One region of the Lentisalinibacter salinarum genome, then DNA from elsewhere that is predicted to be linked to it. Evidence: riboswitches for the same ligand, from Rfam matches in the RefSeq annotation. Region 1 holds a riboswitch; each other region holds the start of a gene.
What was found. Region 1 has a riboswitch for cyclic di-GMP ahead of ACJMKZ_RS10900 (FAD-binding oxidoreductase). Riboswitches for the same ligand answer to the same signal wherever they lie in the genome.
Positions count from the first base shown of each region.

Region 2: linked by a shared signal. The riboswitch ahead of ACJMKZ_RS05025 (M23 family metallopeptidase) and the one ahead of ACJMKZ_RS10900 (FAD-binding oxidoreductase) in region 1 are both predicted to bind cyclic di-GMP.
Region 3: linked by a shared signal. The riboswitch ahead of ACJMKZ_RS16770 (putative Ig domain-containing protein) and the one ahead of ACJMKZ_RS10900 (FAD-binding oxidoreductase) in region 1 are both predicted to bind cyclic di-GMP.

Region 1 is NZ_JAPDRH010000003.1:90,191-93,459, forward strand. It holds gene ACJMKZ_RS10890 (FFLEELY motif protein) at 1-726, opposite strand, end outside; gene ACJMKZ_RS10895 (hypothetical protein) at 818-1,489, opposite strand; cyclic di-GMP riboswitch class I at 1,713-1,795, shown strand; gene ACJMKZ_RS10900 (FAD-binding oxidoreductase) at 1,929-3,269, shown strand, end outside.
Region 2 is NZ_JAPDRH010000002.1:426,840-430,108, forward strand. It holds gene secA (preprotein translocase subunit SecA) at 1-794, opposite strand, end outside; gene ACJMKZ_RS05025 (M23 family metallopeptidase) at 971-1,900, opposite strand; cyclic di-GMP riboswitch class I at 2,071-2,156, opposite strand; gene ACJMKZ_RS05030 (DciA family protein) at 2,257-2,565, shown strand; gene lpxC (UDP-3-O-acyl-N-acetylglucosamine deacetylase) at 2,570-3,269, opposite strand, start outside.
Region 3 is NZ_JAPDRH010000004.1:239,764-243,032, reverse strand. It holds gene ACJMKZ_RS16775 (PQQ-dependent sugar dehydrogenase) at 1-877, opposite strand, end outside; cyclic di-GMP riboswitch class I at 1,332-1,416, shown strand; gene ACJMKZ_RS16770 (putative Ig domain-containing protein) at 1,502-2,206, shown strand; gene ACJMKZ_RS16765 (NAD(P)/FAD-dependent oxidoreductase) at 2,199-3,269, opposite strand, start outside.

The DNA of each region.
Region 1 (3,269 bases):
CGGCGGCGCCTCGGCGTCGTCGGAGAGCCGGAAAGGCTGCGGATGCTCCGAGAATATCTGTTCCATTATGCGGGTCTCACGGTCCTCGATGGCATGCAGGAATTCCTCTGCGCCGCCCATGGCACGGAAGGCCCTGAAACCGTCTTCCAGGAAGTCGTGCAGCGCGCCGAAGCCCGCCAGATGGGCCGGGCCGTGGGCCATGCGCACGAGGGTATAGATCATCGGCAGTTTGACGAGGCGCTCCAGGTCCCGGCCGGCCTCCAGGATGAATCCGATCTGGCGCTCGCGGTCGTCCCGGCGGCCCACCTTGCGGTACGCCTCCGCGTAGCTCTGCTCGTCGATCGTGGTGCCGGCGCCGAGCTGCCGGGTCATCTCGCCGTCGAGTTCCTGGCTCAGCACCTCCAGCTGCACGGCCATGCGCATCGACTCCTGAGCCTGGGCGGGCAGCATGCGCTTCAGGATGGGCGAGGCACGTTCGAGCTGGGTGTCGCGGGGCAGGTAGTCCTTGTCGGTGTAGAGCTCTTCGAGGAAGAACTCGACGCCGGGGCGGTAGCGTTCCCGCTCCTGCAGGTCCGCATAGGTCTGCTCCAGGCGGCCTGCCTGCCAGCGCTGCAGCGCCTGGAGTTCGTCCTGGAGGCCGGGATCCTCGCTGAACTGCGCACGCAGACTGCGGTTGCGCACCAGCAGCTCGTCCAGGCTCATCCGGCTGATTTCTTCTCCGCTCATGTCTCCGATATGGCGCCGCCGGCGCCTCGCTCAACCGCGCGCATTGTCCCGGTTTTACCCGGACCTTGCCAATGGCGGCGTGGCGTTGGCTTCAGAATGGCTTTGTCGCGCCCAGGAAGGCCACGGAAGCAATGCCGATCCAGTACACGTAGGCCATGCCGCGGCCGATAGCGAGCTCTGACGCCAGCCGTTGCTCCAGCGCCGGATTCGGGCCCTTCTCGGCAAGCTCGCGGAAGATCGGTACCCAGTGGCGCATGATAAAGCGAAGGCCGAGGCCGATCACCAGCAGCAGGCTGTAGATGAGCACCTTGGTGGAGTACCAGTCCGCGCGGAAGGGCCAGTCCGTCAGGTATGACCAGACAGCGGCCAGGAACAGCGCGGGGATGACGACGTAGCGGACGGCCTCGTCGATCCTGGTCAGCCGCAGTCCCCGGTCGGTGTCCCGGTAGACGAATGCCGACCAGGTGAGCGACAGCCACGCGAAGGCGACGATCCACACGAGCCACAGCCAGCCGCCGCCGTAATCGTGCACACCCAGGTTGAACCCCATGTGCAGACCGAGAGGCAGCAGCAGGATGATGCCCGTACGGGCGAGGATATCGATCCGGTAGGCGGTCTCCATGTGCCGCCGGCGCTCGTCCAGTGAGAGTTTCGGATTCGCCACGTTGTAAGACGTCTGGAAGACGCCCCATTCACCGCCCAGCCAGTAGACCATCGCAAGGATGTGGATCCAGCGCAGGACGGACTCCGGATTGATGTACATCGCTCTCCCCGAATTTTTGTTCCCGGACTCTTGGCGGTAACCCACGGCATTTAAGCAGCAACGGGGAGGGCCCGGCATAGTGGCAAACCGAAGACGCGAGCCCCGGCAAACGGACATCGGCCGGGCTGTATTTGCGCGGCGATTTGACATCATGCCGTGCCGGAACGTGTCGGGCTCTGCCCACGATTGACAGTCTGTCGGCCCCGTGCGACGCTCGGCGTTCGTTTGAAAAGGGCACACCGTTCGAAAGGGCGGGTCGCAAAGCCACCGGTCCCCGGCCGTCGCCGGGACAGCGGAGCTGCCAGACGGAAGCGCGATGCGGCGTCCTGCCGCACCACGCCCACCCGGGCCATCCTCCGCTCATTCTCGTGCCGGGACCTGTGACCCGCAACGTGCCGCAGCCCGTTGGCGGGAGCGGTCCCGCGGAGGAACGACACCGATGAGAGACGCAGTCAGTCACGACCGGGTCCGCGACTGGATCCATGGCGATCACGGCAATGGTCGATCGGTCACACCACGGCGCGCCGCCCGCCGCACGCCGGCCCCGCCGGTGGCCAGGCCCGAAAGTCCGGAGGCGCTGCGCGATCTGTTGCGGACGGGCTCGGGCCTGCCGGCACCGCTCCGCCCGATGGGCGCCGGCAGCGCGTCCACTCCCTGCTCGGTGGCCGAAGGGGGTACGGTGATCGATATGACAGGCCTCGACGGCGTCCTCGAGGTCGGCGACGAGCACGTCACCGTGCAGGCCGGGCTTCGATTGCAGCGTCTCGCCGACGAACTGGCGGGCTACGGGCTGGAACTCGCCGGCGGACACGACCTGATGGGTCGAACGGTCGGCGGGGCGGTGGCCGGCGCCTGCATCGGTCCGGGCACCGGCGTCGGCACCCGCCTGTTCTCCAGCCAGGTCGTCAGCATGAAGGTGGTCACGCCCGAGGGCGGCGAACTCACGGTGGACGCCTCCCGTCCCCACCTGCTGGACATGTTCCGGCTGAGCTACGGCCTGCTGGGCGTCATCCACGAGGTGACGCTGCGGGTGCGGCCCATGAGTCCTTTCACGATCCGGCGGCGGCGCTGCAGCACGGCCGAGCTCGCGGCCGTCTCCGGCCGGCTGCTGGGATCGAAGCTGGGTCTGCGCTTCTACCTGCTGCCATTCCGCGATCAGGTGTATCTCGAGCTACGGCGCAACGGCGACGAAGACACCCACGTCAACCGCCTGCTGTGGAAAATCAAGGACTGGGGCGAGAGCACGATCCTGCCGGCGATGACGAACTCCATGTCCTGGATCGTGCCGATCCCCGCTCTGCGCTACGGCATGATCGACCGCATCAACGGAGCGGGTCAGACGCTGTTCAGCGCCCCCGTCCACGCCGGCAGCGCGGCGGTGGAGCAGGGCGGAGCCCGTCCGGGGGGGCGGGGCGGACGCCGGCTCGCCTGTTCCAGCTGGTGCTTCCCGGCGGCCGAGTTTCCGCTGATCGTGCAGGCCTACCGGGAATTCTGTCGCGACTACTACGCCCGCACCCGGTTCCGCTGCGACATGCCCACCGTCGGCTACCGGCTCGCCCGGGACCGCAGCGCTTTGCTGTCGCCCTCGTTCGACGGACCGGTGTTCGTGCTGCGGGCGGTGAGCACACCCCGTCCGCAGTGGCAGGATTTCGTGCTCGAGTTCGCCGATTTCGCGGAGAAATGGAACGGGATCCCGTTTCTCGACCAGACGGACGGGCTCTCGGCCGGGCAGGTCGCCGCCTCGCTGGGCAGCCGGCTCGAGTTCTTTCGCAAGATGCGC
Region 2 (3,269 bases), on a different contig from region 1:
ACCTGCTTGGTCTTCTCGTCCGGCATGTAGTCGCCCGGCCCTTCTTCCTCCTCCTGCTTCACGAGCTTCGGCACCAGCTTGTTGATTTTCTCGTAGAGCTCGGTGCGCTCCTCGGAGGGGCCGGAGATGATCAGCGGCGTGCGCGCCTCGTCGATGAGGATGGAGTCCACCTCGTCGACGATGCCGTAGGCGAGCTTGCGCTGCGCCCGGTCCTCGGTCGAGAACGCCAGGTTGTCGCGCAGGTAGTCGAAGCCGAGTTCGTTGTTGGTCGCGTAGGTGATGTCCGCGCCGTAGGCTTCACGCTTTTCCGCCGGCGACTGGCCGCTGCGGATCACGCCCACCTCGAGCCCGAGGAAGTTGTACACGGGGCCCATCCAAGCCGCGTCACGGCTGGCCAGGTATTCATTCACCGTGACGATGTGCACGCCTTCGCCGGTGAGCGCGTTGAGATACGCGGGCAGGGTCGCGACCAGGGTCTTGCCCTCGCCGGTCTTCATCTCGGCGATCTTGCCCTCGTGCAGCACCAGGCCGCCGATCAGCTGCACGTCGAAGTGGCGCATGCCCACGGTGCGGCCGGCCGCCTCGCGCACGGCGGCGAAGGCCTCGGGGATGAGGCTGTCCAGCTGCTCGCCATTGGCGAGTCGTTCGCGGAACGCCGGCGTCATGGCCGCGAGTTCCTCGTCGCTCTTGCTGCGGTATTCGTCTTCCAGCGCGTTGATGGCCTTGACGAGCTTCGAATACGACTTGACCAGACGCTCGTTGCGACTGCCGAATATCTTTGTGAGAAATGCCACTGGGTTATCCGTCCTGAAACGCGCTCTGATACGCGAAAGAGCGCCGTCGGCCGTCGCGGCGGCGGCGCTCGATTGGGGTTAGCCCGATTGGGGTTAGCCCGATTGGGGTTAGCCCGAAAAGGGCTATTCTAAAGGCAGCGGGTGCGCCGCGTCTAAAAAGGGCTGGCGTCGGGGGCTCAGCTGCCGCTGGCGCGGATGTACTTGAGCGGATTGACCGACTTGCCCTCGTAGAGGACTTCGAAATGCAGGTTGGGGCCGGTCGCCCGACCGGTCGCTCCCATGTGCGCAATAATCTGTCCTTTCCTGACTTCATCACCCACATTCACGAAGTTCTCGGCGTTGTGCGCGTAACGGGTCACGTAGCCGTCGCCGTGGTCGATCTCCACCATCTGGCCGTAGCCATAACGCTTGCCCGAGTAGGTCACCACGCCGGCGCCGACGGCGACGATCTCCGCGCCGGCCTTGCCGGCGAAGTCCACGCCCTTGTGCCACGCCTGCTTGCCGGTGAACGGGTCGGTACGCCGCCCGTAGTAGGACGACAGCCAGCCCGACTTCACGGGCCGCCCTTCCGGCCTGATCTGCTCGTTGAGATTGCGGGTGAGGAGCACACTTTCAAGGACGCCGAGCTGCTTTTCCCGATCGCTCAGCTGCTGGGAGAGCTCGTCCAGCGAGGTCAGGATCTCTGCGACACCGCCGCCGCCCAGCTCTTCGGGCTCCTCCGGACCGCCGATGGCGGGCGGGGACTCGAAGTCGAATTCGCCGTCCTGCAGCTCGGCCATCTCCGTAAGACGGCGCCCGAGGGCATCCAGCCGGATGACGTGGGCGTTCATCTGCCCGAGACGAATGGCCAGCGCGTCCAGTGTTTCTTCCGTCTCGCGCCGGGCCGCCTCGATCTCGCGCCGCTGCTCCGCCAGTTGCTCGGACATGGCGCGCAACTCGGCCGTGTCCGCCTGGGTGCCGTGCTGGCGTGCGAAGAAGTAACCGCTGCCGAAGACGGCTGCCGCGAAGACACCGACGATGGTGCCTGCCATGACGAGGGTGAGGGGCGCGCCGAGGTCGATCTGGCGCACGCCCGTGCGGCGGCGGCTGAATATGACGAGATTCATCGATTGCAGTCCCGATTACGAGTCGGATCCCGGTCCGAAAAGCCGTTCCAATAACACCACCGACCGGGAATTGTTGGTCGCTCTTGTTCCGACCTGTGACCGACGAAACCGCCTGCTCTGGCGTGACTGCCCGGCTTGTGCAGCAATGTCGGCTTCAGTCTGATCGTCATCCCGGCAACCCCGCTGTCCGGGGCTCGGGACCCGCGGACCGGAAGCTTTGCGTCCCCGGCTCACACCGGGTTTGCCCTTTTCGAGACCGTCAATATGCATAATGCAGGCCGGCAGTTCAAGGAATTGCATCCGCCGGAGGGGTCCTTCAGGGTCAATCTGTGAGGCGGTTAACATCCAGGGAAGCCATGAACGAGAAGAAGCTCGGCAATCTGCTCTCCCGGCCCGACAGTCCGCTCGCCGGCATCGTCGAGCGCGCCCGGGCCATGGAGACCCTCACCGCGGCCGTGCGGGCCGCCCTGTCCGAGGACGCGCGCGCCCATCTGGTCTCCGCCGCGCGGCGGGACGACGGCACGCTGGTGCTGGTCACCGAGTCGTCGGCGTGGGCGGCGCGTCTGCGTTTCGCCGCGGACGAGGCGCTGGCAGCGGCCCGCCGCTACGGCGTCACCGCCGAGTCGGTGAGCGTGCTGGTACGCCCCGGGCGCGAAGAAGAGTAGCCGCTCAGGCGAATACCGGGCTCGCGTAGGAAATCGGCGCCTTGCGGCGATCATCGAAGGTGACCGCCTGCCAGGCCGTCTCGTCCTCGAGCAGGCGCCGCAGCAGCAGGTTGTTCAGCTCGTGGCCGGAACGATAGCCGCTGAACTCACCGATCAGGCTGTGGCCCAGCAGATAAAGGTCGCCGATGGCGTCAAGAATCTTGTGTTTGACGAACTCATCGTCGTAACGCAGGCCGTCCTCGTTCAGGATGCGGTAGTCGTCCAGCACGATGGCGTTGTCCATGCTGCCGCCCAGCGTCAGGTTGTTCGCCCGCAGCGTCTCGATGTCGCGCATGAAGCCGAACGTCCGCGCCCGACTCACCTCGCGGAGGAAAGACGTCGTGGAGAAGTCGATGGAAGCCCGCTGGGCATGCTTCTTGAAAACCGGATGATCGAAGGCGATCTCGAGGTTTACCTTGAAACCGTTGAACGGCCGGAATTCCACCCACTTGTCGTCCTGCTCGATGCGCACCGGCTTGCGGATGCGGATGAGTTTCTTGGGGGCATTCTGCTCTTCGATGCCGGCAGACTGCAGCAGGAAGACGAACGGGCCCGCGCTGCCGTCCATGATGGGCACTTCCGGCGCGCTCAGATCGACGTAGCAGTTGTCTATGCCGAGACCGGCCAGCGCCGACATCAGGTGCTCGACCGTCGCCACGCGCACG
Region 3 (3,269 bases), on a different contig from region 1:
CGCCGGCCAGGCAGGCGGTGTTGGAGGGGCGCTGGTCGAGGCCCGAGACCGGGCCGCCGGCGCCGTCATCGTCGTCCTGGATTGTGCCAGTGCCTTCGTTGTCGGCCAGAGTGGCGTTGTCGGCATTCGAGAGAGTCACCGTGAAGGTCTCGTCCCCCTCCGCAACCGTATCGCCGAGCACGGCGACTTCGATCGTGCGTTCGGTGATGCCCGCACCGAAGCTCAGCGAACCCGTCGTGGCCGTGTAATCGTCTCCGGCCGCCGCCGTGCCGTCGGCGGTCGCGTAATCCACCGTGACCGTGCGACCGGATTCGGCGTCCAGTGACACCGTGAACGTCATCGGGGCGGACCCGGCGTCGCCTTCCGCCAGTGAGGCATCGGCGATGCTCAGCGACGGCGCATCGTCATCATCCACGATGGTGGCCTCGGCGGCAGCACTCGCGAGTGCCAGACCGCTCGCATCGCTCAGCCGCAATGTGAACGTCTCGTCCGCCTCGTCCAGGGTGTCGCCGAGCACCGGCACGGTCACGGTGGCACTGGTCGCCCCGGAGGCGACGTCGAGCGTCCCGGACACGGCCGTGTAATCCTCTCCGGCGGTGGCGGTGCCGTCCGCGGTCTCGTAGCGGACGGAAGCCGTACCGGGCGCGCCCTCCGAGAGTGTGATCGTGAAAGTGGCGTCGACCGTGCCGGAATCCCCTTCCTGCACCGTCGGGTTGTCGATGCTCGCCGAGGGCAGCCCGGGATCCGGGTCGGGGTCCGGCTCGCCGGAATCCGAGCCGGAACTCCCGCCGCAGGCCGCCGCCAGCAGACAGCCAAGCAAGAGCCCTGCGTGCCGCAATCCACCGATATCCGTCATCACGTCGCCCTCGACTGCCATGTCAATGGGTCGAAACTATGCCCGGATCGGCACCGTTGCAAGCGCCGCTGCGCAGAATCGCTGCACCGCGTCACGAGTGCCACACGACGCGCTACGCGGACGGCACCCGCGAGGATTCCTGCGTCAGTCTGCAGCGGACTATTTGCCACCCGGGAGCGACCGAGTCTTTGCCAAGTCCAGTCCCATCCTTGCGATCGTGACTTAATGTAATTTCTAGCTGAGGTGTCGCCAATGAGCGACACCAAGACCATGATTTATATAAGAAAAAATTCGCCCACGCCCTTGCACCGACAAATCGGCTGGGGTTTAATCGCATCCGGCTGGGACAGGCGCCCCATTGCGCAACGGACCGGGTTCGAGAAGTGAGCTGTGACTCTCGTCACACTCCGGCAACTGCGGTCCCGCTTATGTCACATGCCGATTGCCGAATCGGGTTATGTCAGGGAAACTGAGAACCCGAAAAGGGCAAACCCGCCGAAAGGCGGGGACGCAAAGCTTCCGGTCTAAGGGCGAACGCCTAGGATAGCGGGGTTACCGAATTGATCAGGCCTGGCATACCCGTCGGCCGCCTCGGTTTCCACCGGCTCTCTCTTCCGCCCAGACCGACTTCGGATCTGAACTCAGGTGGAGATCGACATCGTGCACAGACGCACTCAGGCGAGAGGGACAATTTCGCGAACCGCCGCCATCGTCGCAGCGGCAATGTGGCTGGCCGCCTGCTCGTCCGGCGGCTCCGACGCAGCCGGGGACGGGTCGAATCAGAGCCCGCCACCCGGCGGTGGCTCATCGGGCAACAACCCGCCAACGATCAGTGGCAATCCGCCCTCTTCAGTCAAGGTGGACGAGAGCTACTCATTCCAGCCGAATGCCTCGGACCCCGACGGTGACACCATCACCTTTACGGTCCAGAACAAACCGTCCTGGGCCGATTTCAATGCCTCCAGCGGGGCCCTGAGCGGGACACCCCAGGCTGGGGATGAAGGCACCTACGGCAACATCCGCATCACCGCGAGCGACGGCTCCGACACCGATTCGCTTGCCTTCTCGGTGACGGTAACCCAGGTTGGCACCGGCTCGGTGACGCTTTCCTGGACGCCGCCAGCGGAGAACACCGACGGCTCGGCGCTGACCGACCTCGCCGGCTACAAGATTTACTACGGCACCAGCTCGGGCAATTATGGTAATACCGTCACCATCGACAATCCGGGCCTAACCACCTACGTGGTGGAAAACCTCAGCCCGAACACCTACTACTTCTCGGCCACGGCCTTCAATTCAACCGGTATCGAGAGCGACTTCTCCGGCGAGGCGGTCAAGTCCGTCAACTGACGGCGGGGCGGGAGAGCGCCTCTGTCGCCCGCTCGGCCAGCGGGAACACCGCCGTCAGCCCCGGGGATTCGATGCCGAAAAGGTTCACCAGACCCGGGATGCCGTGGTCGCCCGGCCCCTGGATCAGGAAATCCGCTGCGGCCCCTCCCGGCCCGCTCAGCTTCGGGCGGATGCCGGTGTAGCCCGGTGCTAACGCCTCATCTCCAAGGTCCGGATAGTAACGCCGGATTGCAGCGGCAAAGGCGGTTCGCCGGCCCTCGTCGAAGCTGTAATCGACACTCTCGATCCAGGCCACATCGGGGCCGAATTTCGCCTGCCCCGCCAGATCCAGCGTCACGTGAATACCGAGGCCGCCGCCCCCGGCCACGGGATAGACCAGCCGGCTGAACGGCGAACGCCCGTGCAGCGTGAAGTAGTGACCCTTGGCCAGGTACAGGCGCGGGATTGCCTCACGCGGGAAGCCGGTGATCGTGCCGGCCACGCGCGTGGCCCACAACCCTGCCGAATTGACGAGGCTGTCACACTCGACGGCGAACCCGGCGTCGTCATCGAGGTATACGGTAAAACCGGTCGTTCCCGGATCCACGCGGGTCACGCGGCTGCGGCACACGACCAGGCCGTCGCACGCCTCCAAGTCCGCCCGCAGCGCCTGCATGAGGCTATGAGAGTCCAGAATGCCCGTCGACGGCGACAGCAGCCCCCCTGCCGCCCGCACGGCCGGCTCCAGCGCCCGGACCTCGCTCGCACTCAGCAACCGGAGATCGTGGACACCGTTGCCCCGGGCGCTGGCAAGATAGCGCTCCAGCAATGCCAGCTCGTCATCGGCGGTCGCCACGATCAGCTTGCCGAGCCTGCGGTGCGGGATACCACGCTCTGCGCAATAGGCGTAAAGCGCCTGCTTGCCGGCAACGCAGGCCGCCGCCTTCAGCGAGCCGCGGGGATAGTAGATTCCCGCATGGATCACCTCGGAGTTACGGCTGCTCGTGTGCGCGGCGATCTCTTCTTCGGCCTCAAGCACTACGACCTGACGGCCGCGCATGGCCAGCGCGCGCCCGACAGCAAG